DNA from 4 places in the Mesorhizobium sp. AA23 genome. Region 4 is predicted to be linked to each of the others. Evidence: predicted binding sites of a transcription regulator. Region 4 holds the regulator's gene; each other region holds the start of a gene.

Region 1 (5,331 bases), on a different contig from region 4:
GAAACGCTTTCCTTGGCTGAGCATCAACCCAAACTCGGCGAATTCGGCTTCGCAGGCGACGACCATGTCGTGCCTTACGAAGTAGCGCCCCTGGATGTGCGCGGCCGCACGGTGCAGCTCGGGCCGATGCTCGACGCCATTCTCAGCCGCCACGATTATCCCGAGCCGGTCGCGCGCCTGCTGGCGGAGGCCTGCGTGCTCACCGTGCTGCTCGGCACGTCGCTGAAATTCGAGGGCAAGTTCATCCTGCAAACCCGCACGGACGGACCGGTCGACATGCTGGTGGCGGACTTTACCACGCCGCATTCGTTGCGCGCCTATGCGCGCTTCGACGCCGACCGGCTGCAGGCGCTGATTGCCTCGGGCGAGATCTCGCAGGAGAAGCTGCTCGGCACCGGCGTCTTGGCCCTGACCATCGATCAGGGCGCGCACACGCAGCGCTATCAGGGCATCGTCCAACTCGACGGCACATCGCTGGAAGAAGCCGCGCGCACCTATTTCCGCCAGTCGGAGCAGATCCCGACCGATCTGAGGATGTCGGTGGCGAAGCTGGTGACCCCGGGCCCGGGCGGGGCCCGCGAGCAATGGCGCGCCGGCGGTATCCTGGCGCAGTTCCTGCCGCAGGCGCCCGAACGCATGCGCGTGCCCGACATTTCGGGCGGGGATGGCGATCCACGAGACGTGACGCACGAACCGGCCGACAATTCCTGGCGGGAACTCTTGGCGCTGCTCGGCACCATCGAGCCGACCGAGCTCATCGATCCGACGGTGGGTGCCGAGCGGCTGCTCTACCGGCTGTTCCACGAGCACGGCGTGCGCGTCTTCCGCGGTGTGCCGGTCGCCGATCAGTGCTCCTGCTCGCGCGACAAAATCCGAGGCATTCTCGAAGGCTTCTCGGCCGAGGAGATAAAGGACTCGACCGAGGACGGCGGTATCCATGTCGCTTGCGAGTTCTGCTCGACGCAGTACGACTTCGATCCGGCGGAGTTTGCGGCGGAGTGAGAAAGCTCCGGCTCCTCGCCCCCGCTTTGCGGAGGCGGGGAACTCGAGTTCTTTAATTCACCGTCCTTTTCGTCCCCGGCATATCGAGCGAGAAAGCCGGAATGGCGACGTCGAACGTTTCGCCGCGGCCGTTGCGCATCGTGTAGCGGCCGACCATGATGCCGGATGGCGTCGAGAGCGGGCATCCCGACGTGTACTGATAGCTGTCGCCGGGGTTGAGCTCCGGCTGGTCGCCGACCACGCCCTCGCCGCGCACTTCTTCGACTCGGCCACGCCCGTCGGTGATGTGCCAGTAGCGCGACAGAAGCTGCACGAACTCGTCCGACCGGTTGTCGATCGTCACCTGGTAGCCCCAGACATAGCGGTTTTCGGACGGATCGGAACGGTCCTCCAGATAAAACGGCCTGACCTGCACTTCGATGTTGCGCGTCACGGCGCGATACATGAGCCACTCCGGTGCCGCAGGGAACATTTTACCGCGCTTCGCGGTTCTACCTCCGCGGCGTCGCCAGCCTGCCGGCTTTTCCACCGCAAGTGCCGACAAACAATGTCATTTAAGTGACACATGACAATGTTGGTGTGCACAAACCGTGCGGGCGACTCGGGCGCTTTGTCGAGTGATGAAACGGCCTCGGGCGGCCTTTCCGGAGTGACCAGATCTCGATGGAACTGACCCTCGCAGCCGCCTTTGCCTCCTCGGCCCTTCTTTTTTCCAACCTTGCCAGCATCCTGCTCGCGTCGTCGCGGCTGAAGGCTCGTTGCGCCATTCCCGCGCCCTCCGGCGGCCTGTCGCCTGTCTCGATCGTCGTGCCGTCGCGCGGTGTGGAGCCGTTCACGCAGGAGACGCTCGACCGCGCCTTCTCGCTCGATTGGCCGCGCTACGAACTGATCTTCTGCGTCGCGCACGCCGAAGATCCCGTGGTCAAGCTGATCAACGCCGCCATCGCGAGATTTCCGAATGTTCCGGCGCGGCTCCTCGTCGGCGATGACAGGATCAGCGCCAATCCCAAGCTAAACAACTGCATCAAGGGCTGGCAGGCGGCGCGGCACGACTGGGTGATCCTCGCCGATTCCAACGTGCTGATGCCCAAGGACTATGTCCAGCATCTGATGGCGGCCTGGGGGCCGGACACCGGCCTCGTCTGCTCGACGCCGATCGGCTCGCGTCCGAACGGTTTCTGGGCCGAGGTCGAATGCGCCTTCCTCAACACGCTGCAGGCGCGCTGGCAATATGCCGGCGAAGCGCTCGGCCTTGGCTTCGCCCAGGGCAAGAGCATGCTGTGGAACAAGCCGATGCTGGATGCAAATGGCGGCATCCAGGCTTTGGCCGCCGAGATCGCCGAGGACGCGGCGGCGACCAAGCTGGTCAACAGCCTTGGCCTTTGGGTCAATCTCGTGGCCGCGCCCTTCGAGCAGCCGCTCGGCCAGCGCACGCTCGCCGAAATCTGGTCGCGCCAGGCGCGCTGGGCGCGGCTGCGCCGCGTCACCTTCCCATTGTTCTTCGCGCCCGAAATCCTGACCGGTGTGGTCGTGCCGCTGCTTCTGGCGCTGATCGCGGCGGCAAGCGCCGGTGTCAGCCTGCCCACGACCGCGCTCTGCGTGCTGGCGATCGCCTATGTGCCCGAATGCATGCTCGCCTGGTCCAAGGGCTGGCATCTGTCGCCGCGCAGCGTCACCGCGATGATCGTGCGCGACGCGATGCTTCCCGCCATCTGGGCGCGCGGCTGGCTTGGCGGGGCCGTCGAATGGCGTGGCAACGCAATGACCATCCGCAACAGCGGGATGACTGAACTCGAAGAGATTGCTTGAGCCGGCTGCGGCTCAAGCGCCCTCTTTGCCGCCGTGGCGGTTCATTCCTTCGCCGCCTTCAGCGCCTGTTCGATGTCGGCGAGCAGGTCGTCGGTATCCTCCAGCCCGACGGAGAGCCTGAGCGTGCCTGGTCCGATGCCGAGCTCGGCGCGGGCCTCGTCAGTGAGGTTTTTGTGCGTCGTCGTCGCCGGATGCGTGATCAGGCTCTTTGCGTCGCCGAGGTTGTTCGAGATCAGCACGATGTCGAGCGCGTTCTGCAAGGCGAAGGCCGCCTGCTTGCCGCCCTTGACGTCGAGGCAGATCAGCGTCGAGCCGCCCGACATCTGCTTCCTGACGATATCCGCCTGGGGATGGTCGGCCCGGCCCGGATAGATGACGCGGGCGATCTCCGGCCGGCCAGCCAGGAAGTCCGCGATCTTGCCGGCGCTTTCGGTCTGGTGGCGCACGCGCAGCGGGAGCGTCTCGAGGCCTTTCAGCAGCGTCCATGCGTTGAATGGGGACAGGCTCGGGCCGGTGTGCCGGAAATAATCGTGCAGGTTCTCGTCGATCCACTTCTTGTCCGACAGGATGACGCCGCCGAGGCAGCGGCCTTGTCCGTCGATGTGCTTGGTCGCCGAGTAGACCACGATATGGGCGCCGAGCTGCAGCGGCTTCTGCTGCAGCGGCGTGGCAAAGACGTTGTCGACGATCACGCGTGCGCCGATCGAATTTGCTAAAGCGGCGACAGCGGCGATATCGACCACTTCCAACGTCGGGTTGGTCGGACTTTCCAGGAAGAACAGCTTGGTGTTCGGCCTGACCGCTTTTTCCCAATTGGCAATGTCGGTGCCGTCGATCAGCGTTGCCTCGATGCCATAGCGCGGCGCCAGCGTCTCGACTACCCAGCGGCAGGAACCGAACAGGGCTCGCGCCGCAACGATGTGATCGCCGGCCTTGACGCTGCAGAGCAGGGCGGCGGACACGGCGGCCATGCCGGAAGCGGTTGCACGTGCGTCTTCCGCGCCTTCCAGCGCGCACATGCGCTTCTCGAACATATCGACGGTCGGGTTGGCGTAGCGCGAATAGATGAAGCCGGGTTCCTCGCCCTTGAAGCGGGCCTCCGCTGCCTGGGCCGTCTCGTAGACATAGCCCTGGGTGAGATACATCGCCTCGGCGGTCTCGCCGAAGCCGGAACGCAGCGTCCCGCCATGCACGAGTGCCGTCTGAGGTTTCCAGTTACGCGTCTTGGTCATCGCCCTGCTTCCAAACACAAAAAAACCGGCCGCGACGTCGCAACCGGTCCATACGGCCTTGCGGCCCGACGGTCCTTTAGCGACTTGTTTAACGTGGCTGCAAGCCGACCGGCCAAATCACCACGGGATAACGACCCTTTAGACCTCGCCCGCGCTTGCGTCAATTGCCGGCTTGATTAAGAGGGTTGTACCAGGCAGCCTCCGCAAAAGTGTCCCGCGGTTTTGCGACAGGAAACTGCGACGACAATGACTTCGCCCGGAGCCAGACATTGCGGCAGACAGGCATTCTTCCGGATCAGGACATCGCGGCGCTCTTCCAGTCGGGCGCGCTGAAGTCGCCGCGCGCGCTCGACACCAACCAGATCCAGCCGGCCAGCCTCGATCTCAGACTTAGCGACAAGGCCTTTCGCGTGCGGGCTTCCTTTCTGCCCGGTCCCGATCATCTGGTGGCCGACAAGCTGGACCGGCTGAAGCTGCATGAGATCAACCTTGCCGAGGGCGCGGTGCTGGAGACGGGCTGCGTCTACATCGTGCCGCTGCAGGAAAGCCTGGCGCTGCCGGCGGAAGTCTCGGCTTCGGCCAACCCGAAGAGCTCGACCGGACGGCTCGACATTTTCACGCGTGTCATGACCGACCGCGGCCATGAGTTCGATAAGATCGCCGCCGGCTATCATGGCCCGCTCTATCTCGAGGTCAGCCCGCGCACCTTCCCGATCGTCGTGCGCGCCGGCTCGCGCCTGTCGCAGATCCGCTTCCGCACCGGCAATGCCGTGCTGTCGGAGAATGAGTTGCGTGACCTCCATCACGCCGAGATGCTGGTTGCGACCGAGCCGCCCAACATCTCCGGCGGCGGCATTGCGCTCTCTATCGATCTCGACGGCGACAAGGACGGCCTGGTCGGCTATCGCGGCAAGCACCACACCGGCCTCGTCGACGTCGACAAGCGCGCCGCTCAGGATGTGGTCGACTTCTGGGAACCGCTCTACAAGAGCGGGGCCGGCGAGCTCGTGCTCGACCCGGACGAGTTCTACATCCTGGTCTCTCGCGAAGCCGTGCACGTGCCGCCGCTCTATGCCGCCGAGATGACGCCTTTCGATCCGCTGGTCGGCGAGTTCCGCGTCCACTATGCCGGCTTTTTCGACCCGGGCTTCGGCCATTCCGCCGCCGGCGGCAGCGGCAGCCGCGCGGTGCTTGAAGTGCGCAGCCACGAGGTGCCGTTCATCCTCGACCACGGCCAGATCGTAGGCCGCCTCGTCTACGAGCATATGCTGAAGCGGCCGCAGGCGCT
Region 2 (5,331 bases), on a different contig from region 4:
ACGCCTTCGAGATCGGCCTCCGTCTTCTGGCCGAGCGCCTTGACCGCGTCGCGGTTGGTCAGATCCGACGGGAAGAGCTTTACGCGGTCGCCGAGCTCGCCGGCCAGCGTTTCCAGCTTCTCGACGCGGGTGCCGTGCAGGCCGACGATCGCGCCCTGGCTGTGCAGCACCCTGGCGATCGCCTCGCCGATGCCTCCCGATGCACCAGTGACGAGCGCCTTACGGCCGGTCAGTTCGAACATTGCTTCAACCTCATTCTTCCGGACGCCCCGCGAGCGACCCTCGTTCCGCATTTGTCATGTTGTCCAGGCCATACCAGAAGTTCTCGGCGCTCACGACCGATTCTTCACAAAGCCTGATCTGCTCCAGCACTTCCGCAGCCAGGTAATAGTCCTCGAGATCGTCGAGTCCACGCTCAACGAAGTCACGCAGGTATTCGGCTTTGCTTCGACCAGTCATCGCCACGAGATCGTTGAGGCGATGCTCGACTTCGGGAGAAAGACGGATGGAAGTAGGAATGCCGCACCTGCCGGCAAGAGTTTCCCGTTTATCCTAAAGTTGCCAGCGCCGCCTCGACTTCCGCGGCCGTGCCGATGGCGCCGGTCGCGATATCGCGGTTGATGCGTCGCGCCAAGCCCGACAGCACCTTGCCGGCGCCAACCTCGTAAAGCGTCGCGACACCTTTGGCGCCGAACCATTCCACCGTCTCGCGCCAGCGCACGCGGGCGACGACCTGCTCGACCAAGCGGCGGGCAATCTCGTCCGGGTCGCTGGTCGGCGTGACCGAAACATTTGAGACGATGGGAACAACCGGCGCGCTTTTCGCGACCCCGGCCAGCGCCTCGCGCATGATATCGGCGGCCGGCGTCATCAATGCCGAGTGAAAAGGTGCCGAGACCTGCAGCATCAGCGCCCGCTTGGCACCCTTTTCGGTGCAGAGCTTCGCCGCCAGTTCGACGGCCGCCTTGGCGCCGGAAATCACCAATTGGCCACCGCCATTGTCGTTGGCGATCTGACAGACAGAGCCTTGTGCCGCTTCGGCGCAGGCGGCTTCGACATCGGCCTGCTCCAGCCCGATGATGGCGGCCATGGCGCCCTCGCCCGCCGGCACCGCCGCCTGCATGGCGTTGCCGCGGGTGCGCAACAGCCGCGCGGCATCGGCCACGGATACGAAGCCGGCTGCGGCAAGCGCCGAATATTCGCCGAGCGAATGGCCGGCGACATAAGCCACCTTGTCGTTCAACAAAAAACCGCGCGATTCCAGCGCCCTTACGGCCGCCAGCGACACCGCCATGAGCGCCGGCTGGGCGTTGGCCGTCAGCGTCAGCGTTTCCTCCGGCCCCTCCCAGATCAGCTTCGACAGTTTCTCGCCGAGCGCCTCATCGACTTCCTCGAAGACATGGCGCGCTTCGGGAAAGGCATCGGCGAGGTCCTTGCCCATGCCGACGGCCTGGCTGCCCTGTCCCGGAAAGGTGAATGCGACGGCCATGTTAGCGTCTCCAGCAGCTGCTTTTTCCCTGCCTCTGGCGCAAGGCGGACGGCCAAGTCAAGCCCGCAAGCGCCAGTTCAGCGGCTGTTCCAGCCGGGACAACGGCCGAGTTCCCTGTTCTGAAAGGCTTTTTGGCGATCACACCTGATGAAAACCGCTCACGAATCGTTTGCTGGCTCTTCTTATTTCCGCCACAGGCGCTAGCTTTGTGTGATATTTCGATGACAGTGGCGTGACGCGAGTGGAAGACGCGTGACATGGGCCGGGGAAGCAAAGTGGCTAGGATCAGGAAAGGCGCGGCCAAACCCGCGCCGCAATTTTTGGAAGACGATCCGTCCACCGGCTATCTGCCGGGGCGCAGATGGCCGATTGTCCGCTACGGCCTGGCGACGCTGCTTGCCTCCGCCCTTCTGGTGTTCGCCATCGAATGGATCGTGCGCGGCGACTTCTTCGGCACCGTCGACTTCTTCCTGCAGCCCTTCAAGCCCGGCTGGACCACCATCATCGTCTTTTCGCTGGTGCTGATCGGGCTCGACGCCATTCTCGGCCGCAGCCATCAAAGCCTGATGATCGTCGCGCCGGTGACATTGGCATTGGCCTTTGTCGGTCACCAGAAATCGCACTATCTGGGCGATCCGCTCTACCCGACCGATTTCCTCTATGCCCGCCAGATCATGGCGCTGATGCCGCTTCTGGTGCGCGAGCGCCCCTGGACGGCCGTGCTGCTTGCGGCGGCGATCGTCGCCAGCCTCGCGCTGCTCGTCTATGGCTGGCGGCTCTGGCGCCGGCGTGTGCCGATCCTCAGCCGCAAGGGACGGCTGGCGCGCTTGACGCTTGCCGTGCCGCTGCTCGCCTTCTTCGTCTCGATCATGGACTACGCCACCTTCTCGTGGACGCGCGACAGGCTGCAGATTATCCCGATCATGTGGGACCAGAAGGAGAACTATGCCTCCAACGGCTTCGCGCTCGCCTTCGCGCTCAACGTGCCAATGGCGCATGTCTCGGCCCCGCCCGGCTATTCCGAGAAGACGATGGATGCGATCGCGCGTCCCGGGGTTGCCGCCTCGGTGCCGGACCAGAAGCCCGATATCATCGTGGTGATGAGCGAATCCTTCTGGGATCCGACGGAGCTTCCCGGCGTCAGCATCAAGCCCGACCCGATCCCGACGGTGCGCGCGCTGCGCTCAGGCTCGATGTTCTCGCCGGAATTCGGCGGCATGACCGCCAATATCGAGTTCGAGGCGCTGACCGGCTTCTCCAACGCCTTCCTGCCGGCGGGCTCGATTCCCTATCAGCAATATGTGCGCACGCCGACGCCGTCGCTGGCGACTTTCCTGAAGAGCGAAGGCTATAGGGCGCGCGCCATCCACCCGGGCACCAACTGGTTCTGGAACCGGGGCGCCGTCTACGCCGATTTCGGCTTCAGCGACTTCCGCTCGGAAGAGACGCTGCCGCCGATGGAGAAGCGCGGGCCGCTGGCCTCCGACGCGGCCATGACCGACGAGATCATGCGCGAGGCCGATGCCAGCGACGGGCCGGTATTCCTGTTCGCGGTCAGCCTGCAGAACCACGGGCCCTACGAGCCCTACCGCTATTACAATCCGACCCATAGCGTCGACGCGCCGATCAGCACCTGGGCGCGGGAATCGCTGCTCTCCTACGCCGAAGGGTCGGCCGACGCCGATCGCGGCCTGCAGCGCCTGATCGACTGGGCGAAGAAGCGCGAGCGGCCGACCATCATCGCCTTCTTCGGCGACCACTTGCCGCCGCTCGGCCCCGTCTATGTCGAGACCGGCTTCCTCAAGGACAATGTCGCGCCGCGCAAGGAGCCGACGCCCGAGGCGGCGCTCGAGCATCACGACACGCCGCTGATCATCTGGTCGAACCGCTCCGGTCCGGTCGAGAATCTGGGCTCGGTGAGCCCCGCCTTCCTGCCCTATCATATCCTTACCACGGCCGGGATCACCCACCCCTATTACACCGGCTTCCTCGGCGCGCTGCGCGAGCACTACCGGGTGGTTGACCGCAACCTTTTGCTGTCGCCCTCCGGCGAGGCGACGCCCGACTGGGCGCGGCAGAAAAAGATCGATCCGAAGATCAACGATTTCCGGCTGATCCAGTACGACATGATGTTCGGCAAGCGCCGGGTCGCGCCCGACTTCTTCCCCGAGACGGTAGTCCCGCTCGTCGCGCACATGAGCTGAGTGGATCGCCTTCCGACGAAATGCCGACCTGCGGCCGGCGGGTCAGCCAATTCCCACAAGCGCCGCCAGTCCTGCGACACTGCGGAGCCGCCGACCCTCTCTGCCGCCCTTGCCTTCCTCACGAATTGCTGTATAGACGCCGGCAATCTGCCGGTCCTTGCTGGGGGCTGAACGGAGGGCCGTGGCCTTAGAGGGCCACGTCATGAAGCCAGAAGCGCTTTGGGCCTCCCGTGTCTCCGCTCTCGACCGTCTCGTGATGCTCCTTTCTTCCCCGCTCCTTCGCGAACGGGTCAGACAAGTTGCAGAGGCTTAGCCGCGAGGGCCGGTGAGAGAAACGAAGAAAGGCAGAAAAACATAATGGCTCTTTACGAACATGTGTTTCTTGCCCGGCAGGACCTGTCGCAGCAGCAGGTTGATGCGCTTGTCGAACAGTACAAGGGCGTCATCGCCGCCAATGGCGGATCGGTCGGCCGGATCGAGAACTGGGGACTGAAGTCCCTCACCTACCGGGTCAAGAAGAACCGGAAGGCTTACTACACGCTGATGGACATCAACTGCCCGCCGGCCGCGCTCAACGAAATGGAGCGCCAGATGGGCCTGTCGGAAGACGTGCTGCGCTTCCTCACCATCAAGGTCGAGGCGCATGAGGAAGGCCCCTCGGCGATGATGCAGAAGCGCGAAGAGCGCTCCGAGCGCGGCGGCTTCGGCGACCGCGACCGTGGCGACCGTGGCCCGCGTTCGTTCGGCGACCGCGACCGTGGCCCGCGCTCGTTCGGCGACCGTGATGGCGGCGACCGTGGTCCGCGCCGCCCGCGCGAAAACGTTGAAGGGGGTGCAGAATAATGGTCGACATCAACCAGATCCCGACCCGGCGTCCGTTCCATCGCCGCCGCAAGACCTGCCCGTTCTCCGGCGCCAACGCTCCGAAGATCGACTACAAGGACGTGCGTCTGCTGCAGCGCTACATTTCCGAGCGCGGCAAGATCGTGCCGTCGCGCATCACCGCCGTCAGCCAGAAGAAGCAGCGCGAGCTCGCCAAGGCGATCAAGCGCGCCCGCTTCCTCGGCCTGCTGCCCTACGTGGTTCGCTAAGCTATTGATGCGGGCGGCTTGCCGCCCGCTTCAGCCCACGGCGACGGGCGCCGCAACGGGCAGGCTCAAATCCCGAGTTGAGGCCATAAACCTCTAACTGCCAAAACAGGCAGGACAGCGACACCGGCGAAGACGCCATTTGCTTCCTGACCTGTTCCCAAAGAATCCCCCGTCATCCGCGATGGCGCCAACCAAAGGAACGAAACCATGGAAGTCATTCTCCTCGAGCGCATTTCCCGCCTCGGCCAGATGGGCGAAACCGTCAAGGTCAAGGATGGGTTCGCCCGCAACTTCCTGCTGCCGCAGGGCAAGGCGCTGCGCGCCAACGAAGCGAACAAGAAGAAGTTCGAGGGCCAGCGCGCCCAGCTCGAAGCCCGCAACCTCGAGCGCAAGTCGGAGGCTGCGCAGATCGCCGAGAAGCTCGACGGCAAGAGCTTCATCGTCGTGCGCTCGGCAGGCGAGACCGGCCAGCTCTACGGCTCGGTGTCGACCCGCGACATCGCCGAACTGCTGACCGCCGAGGGCTTCTCCGTCAGCCGCAACCAGA
Region 3 (5,331 bases), on a different contig from region 4:
ATCCTGGACAGCTCTCCGGGGGCCAGCAGCAGCGCGTGGCGATCGCCCGCTCGCTCTGCATGAACCCGCGCATCATGCTGTTCGACGAGCCGACCTCGGCGCTCGACCCTGAAATGATCAAGGAAGTGCTGGAGACGATGGTTGGCCTTGCCGAAGAAGGCATGACCATGCTTTGCGTCACCCACGAGATGGGCTTTGCCCGCAAGGTCGCCAACCGGGTGATCTTCATGGATCAGGGCCAGATCGTCGAGCAGAACACGCCGGCCGAGTTCTTCGATAATCCGCGCCATGAGCGGACGAAACTGTTCTTGTCGCAGATCCTGCACTGAGCTTCTGACGCCAATTCGAGAAGCCCGGCCGCCAACGGCCGGGCTTTTGAGCGACCGGTTGGTGAAGCGCGCTGCCGGTCTCGCCTTCCATAGTTGTCGAGGCGCGGTAGCATTGGCGGTCGTGCAGGACACCGCTGCAGCGAACGCCTCACCGCCTGTTCCGCTCCTCCCAGCCATAGAGCCAGTCCAAATCTCCCGCGAGCTTCTCCGCCGGGCGCGTCGCCAGCACCAGGTTGCGCGCGATTGCAACCGGGCCCCAGGCGTGCCAGGCCATGCGGTTGAGCGCGCCGCGTCTGAGCACCTTCTCGATGCGCGGGCGCCTGAGATTTTCCCATGTGGTGAGGCTCTGCCGCGGATCGCCGTCGAATTCGGCGACCAGATCGGCGAGCATCGCGGCATCCTCGATCGCCATCGCCGCGCCCTGCGCCGCGAACGGGGTCATGGCGTGCGCCGCGTCTCCGATCAGGGCTACGCCCTTCGGCATCGTCCAGCGACGTTGCTCGACGGTGTGGATCGGAAACGCCGTCCATGGCCCGGCAAGCCCGGCAAGCCTTGCCAGCGCGGGCGACGTACCGCGCATGGCGCTGGCGAGGATGGCGGGGTCCGCATGGCCGGACCAGCCTTCGGCGATGCGATCGCCTCTGGTGAAAGCGGCCAGGTTGAAGGCGCTGCCCTTGCTCACCGGATACGCGACCATATGGAAGCCGGGATGGAGGAAGGCGGTGATGCAGTCGCCGGCGGCGATTGCTGCAAAAGCCTGGCCGGCGACGCTTGTCGCTGCAACCGTTGCGCGCCAGGCCAGCTCGCCCGAGAAGCGGTTCTTCCCGAAGGCCGGCTCTCGACCCGCAAGCAGCCTGCGAACCGACGACCAGACGCCGTCCGCGCCGATCAGCAGGCCGCCGGCGGCCTCGATGCTGCCGCCATCCGTTTCGGCGGCGACGGCGATGTCTTGCGGGTGAACAGCGACGTCCGTTACCCGCGCGCCGGTGACGAGTTGGATTTCAGGATGCTCCGCCATCCGCGCCGTCAGCGCCGCCTGCAGGTCGGCGCGGTGCGCCACCAGATAGGGCGCGCCCCAACGCTCTTCGCCGGCCTGGCCGAGCGGCACGCGCGCCAGTTCGCGCAAGGTGGCAGCGCCCTTCAGCACCACCGCTTCCGGGCGGATCGCGCTCAGCCGCAACCGGTCGAGCGCGCCGAGCCGACTGAGCATACGGGTGGCGTTGGGGGAAAGCTGGATGCCCGCGCCCACCGCTTCGAGCTGGCTGGCCTGTTCCAGCACCGTGACGGCATGGCCGTGTTCGGCAAAGGCAAGAGCTGCCGTCAGTCCGGCGATACCGGCCCCGGCGATGACGACCTGCCGGGACCGCGCCTCCTCCATGGTCTAGCGGTCACCCAGATCCGCGATCAGGCGGCCTGGTCGATATAGAGGCAGCCGGCAGGCTCGGTTTCCGTCGCCTTCAGCTTCGGCGAATAGCGGTAGAGCGTCGAGCAGTAAGGGCAGACCTTTTCATTGTCGTCGCCCATGTCGAGGAATACATGCGGGTGGTCGAAAGGCGGGTTGGCGCCGGTGCACATGAATTCCTTGACGCCGATATCGATCGCCGGATGGCCCGCGTCGTTCTGGAAATGGGGAATGGTACCGCCTGCCATCGTCGTCTCCTTCAGTTCGGCCCGTTTGCATCTGGATCATAACCGGCCGGTTTGCAAGATCGATGAAATGAAACTGTCGCAAAAGGCTGGCAGAGGATAAGTTGAGCCGGTTAAGCGCATGAGGCCGGAAACGAAGCGATTCCGTGACATCATGCGTCATAAAAGCGTGTTAGAGCGTGCATAGCGCGTCCGGCGGCGTATGGCGCTCAGAACGACCTTGTGGCCAAGAGCAGGAACCATGAACGAACTGAAGCCGGTGCAGAGCGAGTTCATCACCGTCGAGGCGGCGAGCCCGGACGGCGGCAATCCAGACCGTTTCGTCAACCGCGAGTTTTCCTGGCTGCAGTTCAACCGCCGGGTGCTCGAGGAATCGCTGAACGAGCATCACCCGCTGCTCGAGCGCGTCCGCTTCCTGTCGATCTCGGCCGCAAACCTCGACGAGTTCTTCATGGTGCGCGTCGCCGGCCTCGCCGGTCAGGTGCGCGAGGGCATCGCGTTGAAGAGCCCGGACGGCCGCACGCCTGAGCAGCAGTTGGAGCAATTGCTGCGCGAGGTCGAGCGCCTGCAGGAAGACCAGCAGAAGAGCCTGTCGGTCTTGATGGAGCTGCTCAACAAGGAAGGCATCGAAAGCATCCCCCGCGACGGCCTGACCAAGGACGAGAAGGCGTGGCTGGAGGAGCATTTCCAGGATCAGGTTTTCCCGGTGCTGACGCCGCTGTCGATCGACCCGGCGCACCCGTTTCCGTTCATCCCCAATCTCGGTTTCTCGATGGCGCTGCAGCTGCGCCACCGCAAGAACGGCGAGGAGATGAGCGCGCTCTTGCGCTTGCCGGTGGCGCTGCGGCGTTTCATCCGTCTGCCCGACCGCAAGCATCATGTCCGCTTCATCCCGCTGGAAGAAGCGGTCGGCCTCTATATCGGCAAGCTCTTCCCTGGATATGAGGTCAAGGGCTCGGGCACGTTCCGCATCATCCGCGACAGCGATATCGAGGTGGAGGAGGAATCGGAAGACCTCGTTCGCCTGTTCGAGACGGCGCTGAAGCGCCGCCGCCGCGGCTCCGTCATCCGCATCGAATTCGACACGCTGATGCCGGCCGAGTTGCGCGACTTCGTCGCCGGCGAGCTCGGAGTATCGTCGAGCCGCATCAGCGTGCTCACCGGGCCGCTGGCGCTCAACCAGATCTCCGAGATCGTCGCCATCCCGCGCGACGACCTCAAGTTCACGCCCTACAACCCGCGCTTTCCCGAGCGCATCCGCGAGCATGGCGGCGACTGCCTGGCCGCGATCCGCGAGAAGGACATCATCGTCCACCACCCCTACGAATCCTTCGACGTCGTGGTGCAGTTCCTGCGCCAGGCGGCGGCCGATCCGGAAGTCGTCGCCATCAAGCAGACGCTCTACCGAACCTCGAACGACAGCCCGATCGTGCGGGCGTTGATCGACGCGGCGGAGGCCGGCAAGTCGGTGACGGCGCTCGTCGAGCTCAAGGCGCGCTTCGATGAAGAGGCCAATATCCGCTGGGCGCGCGACCTCGAGCGCGCCGGCGTCCAGGTCGTCTTCGGCTTCCTGGAGTTGAAGACCCACGCCAAGATGTCGCTGGTGGTCCGCCGCGAGGACGGTCGGCTGCGCAATTACGTGCATCTCGGCACCGGCAACTACCATCCGGTCACCGCCCGCATCTACACCGACCTGTCCTTCTTCACCACCGACCCGACGATCGCGCGCGATGTCGCGCAGATCTTCAACTTCATCACCGGCTACGCCGAGCCTGCCGAGGAGATGCGTCTTGCGGTGTCGCCGTTCACGCTGCGCGACCGCATCCTGAGGCACATCGCCGAGGAGATCGCCCATGCGCTCGAAGGCAGGCCGGCCCGTATCTGGATGAAGATGAACGCGCTCGTCGATCCGACCGTCATCGATGCTCTCTATAACGCCAGCCGCGCCGGCGTCGAGATCGATCTCGTCGTGCGCGGCATCTGCTGCCTGAGGCCGCAGGTGCCGGGTCTTTCCGAGAACATCAGGGTGAAGTCGATTGTCGGCCGCTTCCTCGAGCACAGCCGCATCTACTGCTTCGGCAACGGCCACGGTCTGCCGTCCGACGAAGCGATCGTCTACATCTCCTCGGCCGATATCATGCCGCGCAATCTCGACCGCCGCGTCGAGACCCTGGTGCCGATCACCAATCCGACTGTGCATGAACAGGTGCTTGGCCAGATCATGCTCGGCAACATCATGGACAATCAGCAAAGTTTCGACGTATTGGCTGACGGCACCTCCCGGCGCGCTGCGCTCGAGGAGGGCGAGGAACCGTTCAACGCGCAGGAATATTTCATGACCAATCCGAGTCTTTCCGGACGGGGTGACGCGCTGAAATCGCATGCGCCAAGGCGCATTGCACAGTTTAAGCGCCGCAAGAAGAACGCCGCCGCGTGATTTCAGTCTCCCAGGGCCGGCTCCAGGACCGGCGGCCGCTGTCGATCATCGACATCGGATCGAACTCGATCCGCCTCGTCGTCTATGAAGGGCTGGCCCGCTCGCCGACGATGCTGTTCAACGAAAAGATGCTGGCCGGCCTCGGCCGCGGCATCGTTTCGACGGGCAAGCTCGATCCCGAGGCGGTGACGCGCTCGATGGAGGAGTTCCGCCGTTTTCGCGCGCTTTCCGATCAAGCCGGCGCCGAGAACATCTATGTGCTGGCGACCGCGGCCGCGCGCGAGGCGGTCAACGGCCCGGACTTCATCCACCGCGCCGAGGATGTGCTGAAGACCGAGATCCGCGTGCTTTCAGGCCGCCAGGAAGCGCATTATTCGGCGCTTGGCATCATTTCCGGCTTCTATCCGGCCAACGGCATCGCCGGCGACCTTGGCGGCGGCAGCCTGGAACTCGTCGACATCAATGGCGAGGCGATCGGCGACGGTATCACGCTGCCGCTCGGCGGCCTGCGCCTGCAGGACATGGCGAAGAACTCTCTCGTCCAGGCGCAGAAGATCGCGCGCCAGGAACTGGCGCGGGCGAAGCTTTTGAAGGGCGGGCAGGGCAGCGTGTTCTACGCCGTCGGCGGAACCTGGCGAAACCTCGCCCGGCTCCATATGGAAATGACCAACTACCCGCTCGGCGTCATGCATCATTACGAGATCGCCGCCGACAGCGCCCTGAACTTCCTCAGGCAGGTGGCCAAGGGCGAGGTCGAAAAGGTCAAGGGCATCGAAGGCGTCTCCAAGAACCGCCGCTCGCTGCTGCCTTACGGTGCGGTCGTGCTGCAGGAAATCATGGCGGCAATGCAGCCCTCGAAGATCGTCGTCTCGGCGCAGGGCGTGCGCGAAGGCTTCCTCTATTCGCTGCTCGACGCCG
Region 4 (5,331 bases):
TCGGCATAGCGGTCGAGCTGCTCGCCGGCATTCCCTCGATCATCTACGGCATCTGGGGCCTGTTCGTCTTCGCGCCATTCCTGCAGACGACGGTACAGCCGTTCATCATCAATCTTTTCCACGGCATACCGGGTCTCGCCAGCCTGTTTGCCGGTCCGCCCTACGGCATCGGCCTGCTGACGTCGTCGCTGATCCTCGCCATCATGGTGCTGCCCTTCATCACCTCGATCACCAAGGACGTGTTCGACACGGTGCCAGCGGTGCTGAAGGAATCGGCCTACGGCATCGGCTGCACGACCTGGGAAGTGACCCGGCGTGTGGTCATCCCCTATACGCGGGTCGGCATCATGGGCGGCGTCATGCTCGGTCTTGGCCGCGCGCTCGGCGAGACGATGGCCGTCACCTTCGTCATAGGCAATGCGCACCGCATCAGCGCCTCGCTGTTTGCGCCCGGCACGACGATCTCGGCGACCATCGCCAACGAATTCACCGAAGCCGACGGCGAGCTTTACACGTCCTCGCTGGTGGCGCTCGGACTGATCCTGTTCATCATCACCTTCATCATCCTCGCGCTCGCACGCTACATGCTGTTGCGCATCGATAGCCGCACGGGAGCCTGACCGATGTCGACAGCCGCATCGCTCCACCGAAGCCGCAAGCGCAAGAACGCCGTGATGATGGCGCTTTGCACCATAGCGGCGGGCATCGGCCTCGTCTGGCTGGCGCTGATCCTCGGCGCCCTTCTCTATAAGGGGCTCTCGGGTGTCTCGCTTTCGGTGTTCACGCAAATGACGCCGCCGCCCGGCGACGCCGGCGGCCTGCTCAACGCCATCTACGGCAGCATCGTGATGACCGTGATCGGCATCGTCGTCGGCACGCCGATCGGCGTGCTCGCCGGAACCTATATGGCCGAGTACGGGCGCTTCTCGCGCCTCACGACGGTGGTGCGCTTCATCAACGACATCCTGTTGTCGGCGCCATCGATCATTGTCGGCCTGTTCGTCTACGAGCTGATGGTGCGGCCGATGGGTCATTTCTCGGCGATCGCCGGCGCGGTGGCGCTGTCGATCCTGGTGATCCCCGTCGTCGTGCGCACCACCGAGGACATGCTGAACCTTGTGCCCAACGCGCTGCGCGAGGCCGGCACCGCCATCGGCGCGCCGCGCTGGGTAGTGATCCGCTCGGTCGCCTATCGCGCCGCACTGTCCGGCATCGTCACCGGTATATTGCTGGCGATCGCCCGGATTTCGGGCGAGACGGCGCCGCTGCTCTTCACCGCGCTCAACAACCAGTTCTGGTCGAGCAATCTCAACGCGCCGATGGCCAGCCTGCCGGTGACCATCTTCCAGTTTGCGCTGAGCCCTTATGAGGAATGGCAGCAACTGGCCTGGACGGGCGCACTGATAATCACCCTGACGGTTCTCGGGCTGAGCATCTTCGCCCGCAGCCTTACCGGACGCAGAGAGGACAGATGAAACCGATGTTGTCCACCGACCTGAACGTAGCCGAGACGACCGCCGAGAAGGCCAAGATCGAAGTCAAGAACCTCAACTTCTACTATGGCCAGTCGAAGGCGCTGAAGGACATCAACCTGTCGCTGCCCGAGCGCAGCGTCACCGCCTTCATCGGACCTTCGGGCTGCGGAAAGTCGACGCTGCTGCGCGTGCTCAACCGCATCTACGAGCTCTACCCGAAGCAGAGCGCCGAAGGCCAGGTGCTGCTCGACGGCAAGAACATCCTCGACCGTTCGCAGGACCTCAACCTGCTCAGGACCAAGATCGGCATGGTGTTCCAGAAGCCGACGCCGTTCCCGATGTCGATCTACGAGAACATCGCCTTCGGCGTCAGGCTGTATGAGAAGATCAGCAAGGCCGAGATGGACAATCGCGTCGAACAGGCGCTGAAGCGCGCCGCGCTGTGGAACGAGGTCAAGGACAAGCTCAACGCCAGCGGCCAGAGCCTTTCGGGCGGCCAGCAGCAGCGGCTCTGCATCGCCCGCACGGTGGCGGTGAAGCCGGAGGTCATCCTGCTCGACGAGCCGGCATCGGCGCTCGATCCGCTGTCGACCGCCAAGATCGAGGAGCTGATCGACGAGCTGCAGGCCGACTACACGATCGTGATCGTCACCCACAACATGCAGCAGGCGGCGCGCGTCTCGCGGCAGACGGCGTTCATGTATCTCGGCGAGCTGATCGAATTCGACCGGACCGAAAAGATTTTCACCTCGCCCCGCGAGAAGCGCACGCAGGACTACATCACCGGCCGCTTCGGCTGAGTTCATACGAGGACATAACCATGGCCCATACGGTCGCTTCCTTCGACGAGGATCTGAGGCAGATCAGCCAGCTCATCCGCGACATGGGCGATCTTGCCGGCTCGATGGTCGGCGCGTCGACCAAGGCTCTGCTGAATTCCGATAACGCGCTGGCGCAGCGCGTGGTCTCCGACGATGCCATCATGGACGCGCGCCAACGCGAGCTCGACGATCGCGCCATCACGCTGATTGCCAAACGCCAGCCGATGGCCGACGACCTGCGCAGCGTCGTTGGCGCCATCCGCATGGCCGGCGATCTCGAGCGCATCGGCGACCTTGCCAAGAACATCGCCAAGCGCGTCGGCTCGGTCGGCATCAGCGCCGCGCCGCGCGACCTTTCGCACTCCATCGATTCGATGGCGCAGCTGGTGCTGATCCAAGTGCAGGGCGTGATCGAGGAATACACGGCCGGCGACTCTACGGCGCTCGCCAAGCTCCGCAACGACGACGAGCGCATCGACGTCAAATACACCTCCGTCTTCCGCGAGCTCCTGACCTACATGATGGAGGATCCGCGCAACATCACGGCTTGCACGCATCTGTTGTTCTGCGCCAAGAATCTGGAGCGCATAGGCGACCACGTCACCAACATCGCCGAGAACGCCTACTATGTGCTGACCGGCACGCAATTGCCGGCGAATCGTCCTAAGCAGGACGAGACGGCGATGTCGGCGCCGGCGGCCTGACAGCGAAGGTGCCTGCTAAATGATCGCGCCACGCATCATGGTGGTGGAGGACGAGGAGCCGCTGGGGGTGCTGCTCCGCTACAACCTCGAATCCGAGGGCTATCAGGTCGAGGTGGTGACGCGCGGCGACGAGGCCGAGATCCGCCTGCAGGAGAATGTGCCCGACCTTCTGGTGCTCGACTGGATGGTGCCGGCGGTGTCCGGCATCGAGCTTTGCCGGCGCCTCAGGATGCGGCCCGAGACCGAACGCCTGCCGATCATCATGCTGACCGCGCGCGGCGAGGAAAGCGACAGGGTGCGCGGCCTCTCGACCGGCGCCGACGACTATCTGGTCAAGCCGTTCTCGACGCCGGAATTCATGGCCAGGGTCAAGGCGCTGCTGCGCCGCGCCAAGCCGGAGGTGCTGTCCAGCGTGCTCAAGGTCGGCGACATCGTGCTCGATCGCGAATCGCATCGCGTCTACCGCAAGAAGAGCGAGATCCGGCTCGGCCCGACCGAGTTCAGGCTGCTGGAATTCATGATGCGGCATCCCGGCCGGGTGTTCTCGCGCAGCCAGCTGCTCGACAATGTCTGGGGCGAGACGATCTATATCGACGAGCGCACCGTGGACGTGCATGTCGGCCGCCTGCGCAAGGCGGTCAACAACGGCCGCATGCCGGACGTCATACGTACCATCCGTGGGGCGGGCTACGCGATCAGGGAAGATTAGCCGCCGGCCTGGAGTTCATCCGTGCCTTCCAGGCGAGACAGTGCAGCCCAAAGCGCGTCGAACTCCGCTTTGGCAATCTCGCGGGTTTGCAAACCATCGTGCTCGGCCTCTTCCACCGTAGGCAGCTCCCCCTCGGGCAAGTGGTCGCCGTCGAGGCCTCCGGGATATGCGAGGAGCATGCGGCCATCGGCGTATATGTGTATTGCCCGACGACCAAGATTCTCGGCATCGCATTCGAAATAGTACAGGGTTGGCAAATCCGCGCCCCCAGGCGTGACACTCATGAGCCAGCGAGCGGGAGGGCCGAAGTCAGGCAGATAATAGGTTACGCCAAGCCGGTTCTTGTAGCTCTTCATCATAGGCACTCGTCGGCCTCAGGCGACATTCTTCCCCGCGCCGCTTCTCGCCTGCACGCCCGGCGCGAAAATCTCCTGGTCGACGAAGGTCAGCGCGCGCACGGCGCAGCCTTCGCGGATCAGCGGCAATTCGTTCGGCTCGGTATCGAAGGAGATCGAATTTGAATGCTGGCCGCCGGCGGTCTGGGCGATCGCCTCGCGCAGCGCCGGCTCGATCAGGTCGAAGGCGGCGGCGCTGACGCCGACCATGGCGACCGGCGCCGGGTCGATCAGCGCGAACAGGCTGCCGAGGCCGAAGCCCAGCGCCTCCCCGGCCCGGCGATAGGCCTCGCGCTCCGGGCCATCTGTCTCGCGCGCCTTGGCGGCGAGCGCCCGCATGTCGGCGTCGCCGACATCGACCGGCTCGGCGTCCTCGCTCATCTTCATGGCGCTGCGCCAGATGGCGTAGTTGCCGGCATAGGCCTCGACGCAGCCGCGGCGTCCGCAACGGCAAAGCGCGCCGCTCGGACGATGGATCATGTGGCCGAACTCGCCGCCGGACGAATGTGTGCCGGTGAACAGCTCGCCCTTCAGCACCAGGCCCATGCCGATGCCGTGCGAGAGCAGAATGGCGATGAAATTGTCGCGATAGCGGTGGGGATCGCGCCACTGCAGCGCCACAGCCATCATGTTGCAGTCGTTTTCCATGGTGGCCGGAATGCCGAATTCCTTTTCCAGGATGTCGGCGAAGGGAATGTCGGTCAGCGGCGTGATCGGCGACCATAGCATGGCGCGGGCATGGGAATCGGTGATGCCCTGGATGCCCATGGCGATGCGGGCGACGCTGCCGACGTCGAGGTCCGGATCGTCCAGCCGGCGCCGCACGATCGCCAAGCATTCGCCGATCAGCTCGTTGCGCGGCATGGTGAGCGTATCGAGGCGGCGCTGCTCCTCGGCGATGACCTGACCCGCATAATCAATAACGGCGACCGAGAGGAAATTGAGCGACAGCACCACCGTTACCACCGCCGCCGCCTCCGGCTTGAGCGCGAGGCCCACCTGTGGCCGGCCGCGCTTCAGAGACGCGGTCTCGCTCGGCTTGCTCTCGGCCAAGACGCCTTCCTGGATCAGGTCGGAAGAGATCGCCGAAATGGTCGAATGGCTGAGCCCGGTGGTCGCGGCGATTTCCGTGCGCGACGGCTGGCCGGCCCGGCGCACGGCCGAGAGCACCATGGCGCGGTTGCGCCGACGCAGATCGTCGTGGCGGATTCCGACCGACATTTTTGT

What was found. Region 4 encodes PhoB, which activates phosphate uptake and scavenging genes when phosphate is short. Its sites were predicted from a motif close to TGTCATNNANCTGTCAT; they were not measured.
Region 1: a site for PhoB is predicted at 1,551-1,567, ahead of A9K66_RS09370 (ceramide glucosyltransferase). Genes of this name have one in related genera too.
Region 2: a site for PhoB is predicted at 1,711-1,727, ahead of A9K66_RS27940 (LTA synthase family protein). Genes of this name have one in related genera too.
Region 3: a site for PhoB is predicted at 2,043-2,059, ahead of A9K66_RS15020 (RNA degradosome polyphosphate kinase). Genes of this name have one in related genera too.

The regions. Positions count from the first base shown of each region.
Region 1 is NZ_LYTP01000009.1:32,319-37,649, forward strand. It holds gene A9K66_RS09360 (Hsp33 family molecular chaperone) at 1-1,002, shown strand, start outside; gene apaG (Co2+/Mg2+ efflux protein ApaG) at 1,055-1,447, opposite strand; gene A9K66_RS09370 (ceramide glucosyltransferase) at 1,666-2,811, shown strand; gene A9K66_RS09375 (O-succinylhomoserine sulfhydrylase) at 2,853-4,043, opposite strand; SAM riboswitch at 4,100-4,177, opposite strand; gene A9K66_RS09380 (2'-deoxycytidine 5'-triphosphate deaminase) at 4,313-5,331, shown strand, end outside.
Region 2 is NZ_LYTP01000033.1:14,396-19,726, reverse strand. It holds gene fabG (3-oxoacyl-[acyl-carrier-protein] reductase) at 1-242, opposite strand, end outside; gene A9K66_RS27950 (CopG family transcriptional regulator) at 253-459, opposite strand; gene fabD (ACP S-malonyltransferase) at 548-1,489, opposite strand; gene A9K66_RS27940 (LTA synthase family protein) at 1,747-3,693, shown strand; gene rpsF (30S ribosomal protein S6) at 4,051-4,536, shown strand; gene rpsR (30S ribosomal protein S18) at 4,536-4,784, shown strand; gene rplI (50S ribosomal protein L9) at 4,992-5,331, shown strand, end outside.
Region 3 is NZ_LYTP01000013.1:25,568-30,898, forward strand. It holds gene A9K66_RS15005 (amino acid ABC transporter ATP-binding protein) at 1-329, shown strand, start outside; gene A9K66_RS15010 (FAD-dependent monooxygenase) at 478-1,707, opposite strand; gene A9K66_RS15015 (zinc-finger domain-containing protein) at 1,734-1,979, opposite strand; gene A9K66_RS15020 (RNA degradosome polyphosphate kinase) at 2,218-4,413, shown strand; gene ppx (exopolyphosphatase) at 4,410-5,331, shown strand, end outside.
Region 4 is NZ_LYTP01000001.1:487,016-492,346, reverse strand. It holds gene pstC (phosphate ABC transporter permease subunit PstC) at 1-620, shown strand, start outside; gene pstA (phosphate ABC transporter permease PstA) at 624-1,475, shown strand; gene pstB (phosphate ABC transporter ATP-binding protein PstB) at 1,472-2,275, shown strand; gene phoU (phosphate signaling complex protein PhoU) at 2,296-3,000, shown strand; gene phoB (phosphate regulon transcriptional regulator PhoB) at 3,020-3,709, shown strand; gene A9K66_RS02315 (hypothetical protein) at 3,706-4,068, opposite strand; gene A9K66_RS02310 (ROK family transcriptional regulator) at 4,084-5,325, opposite strand.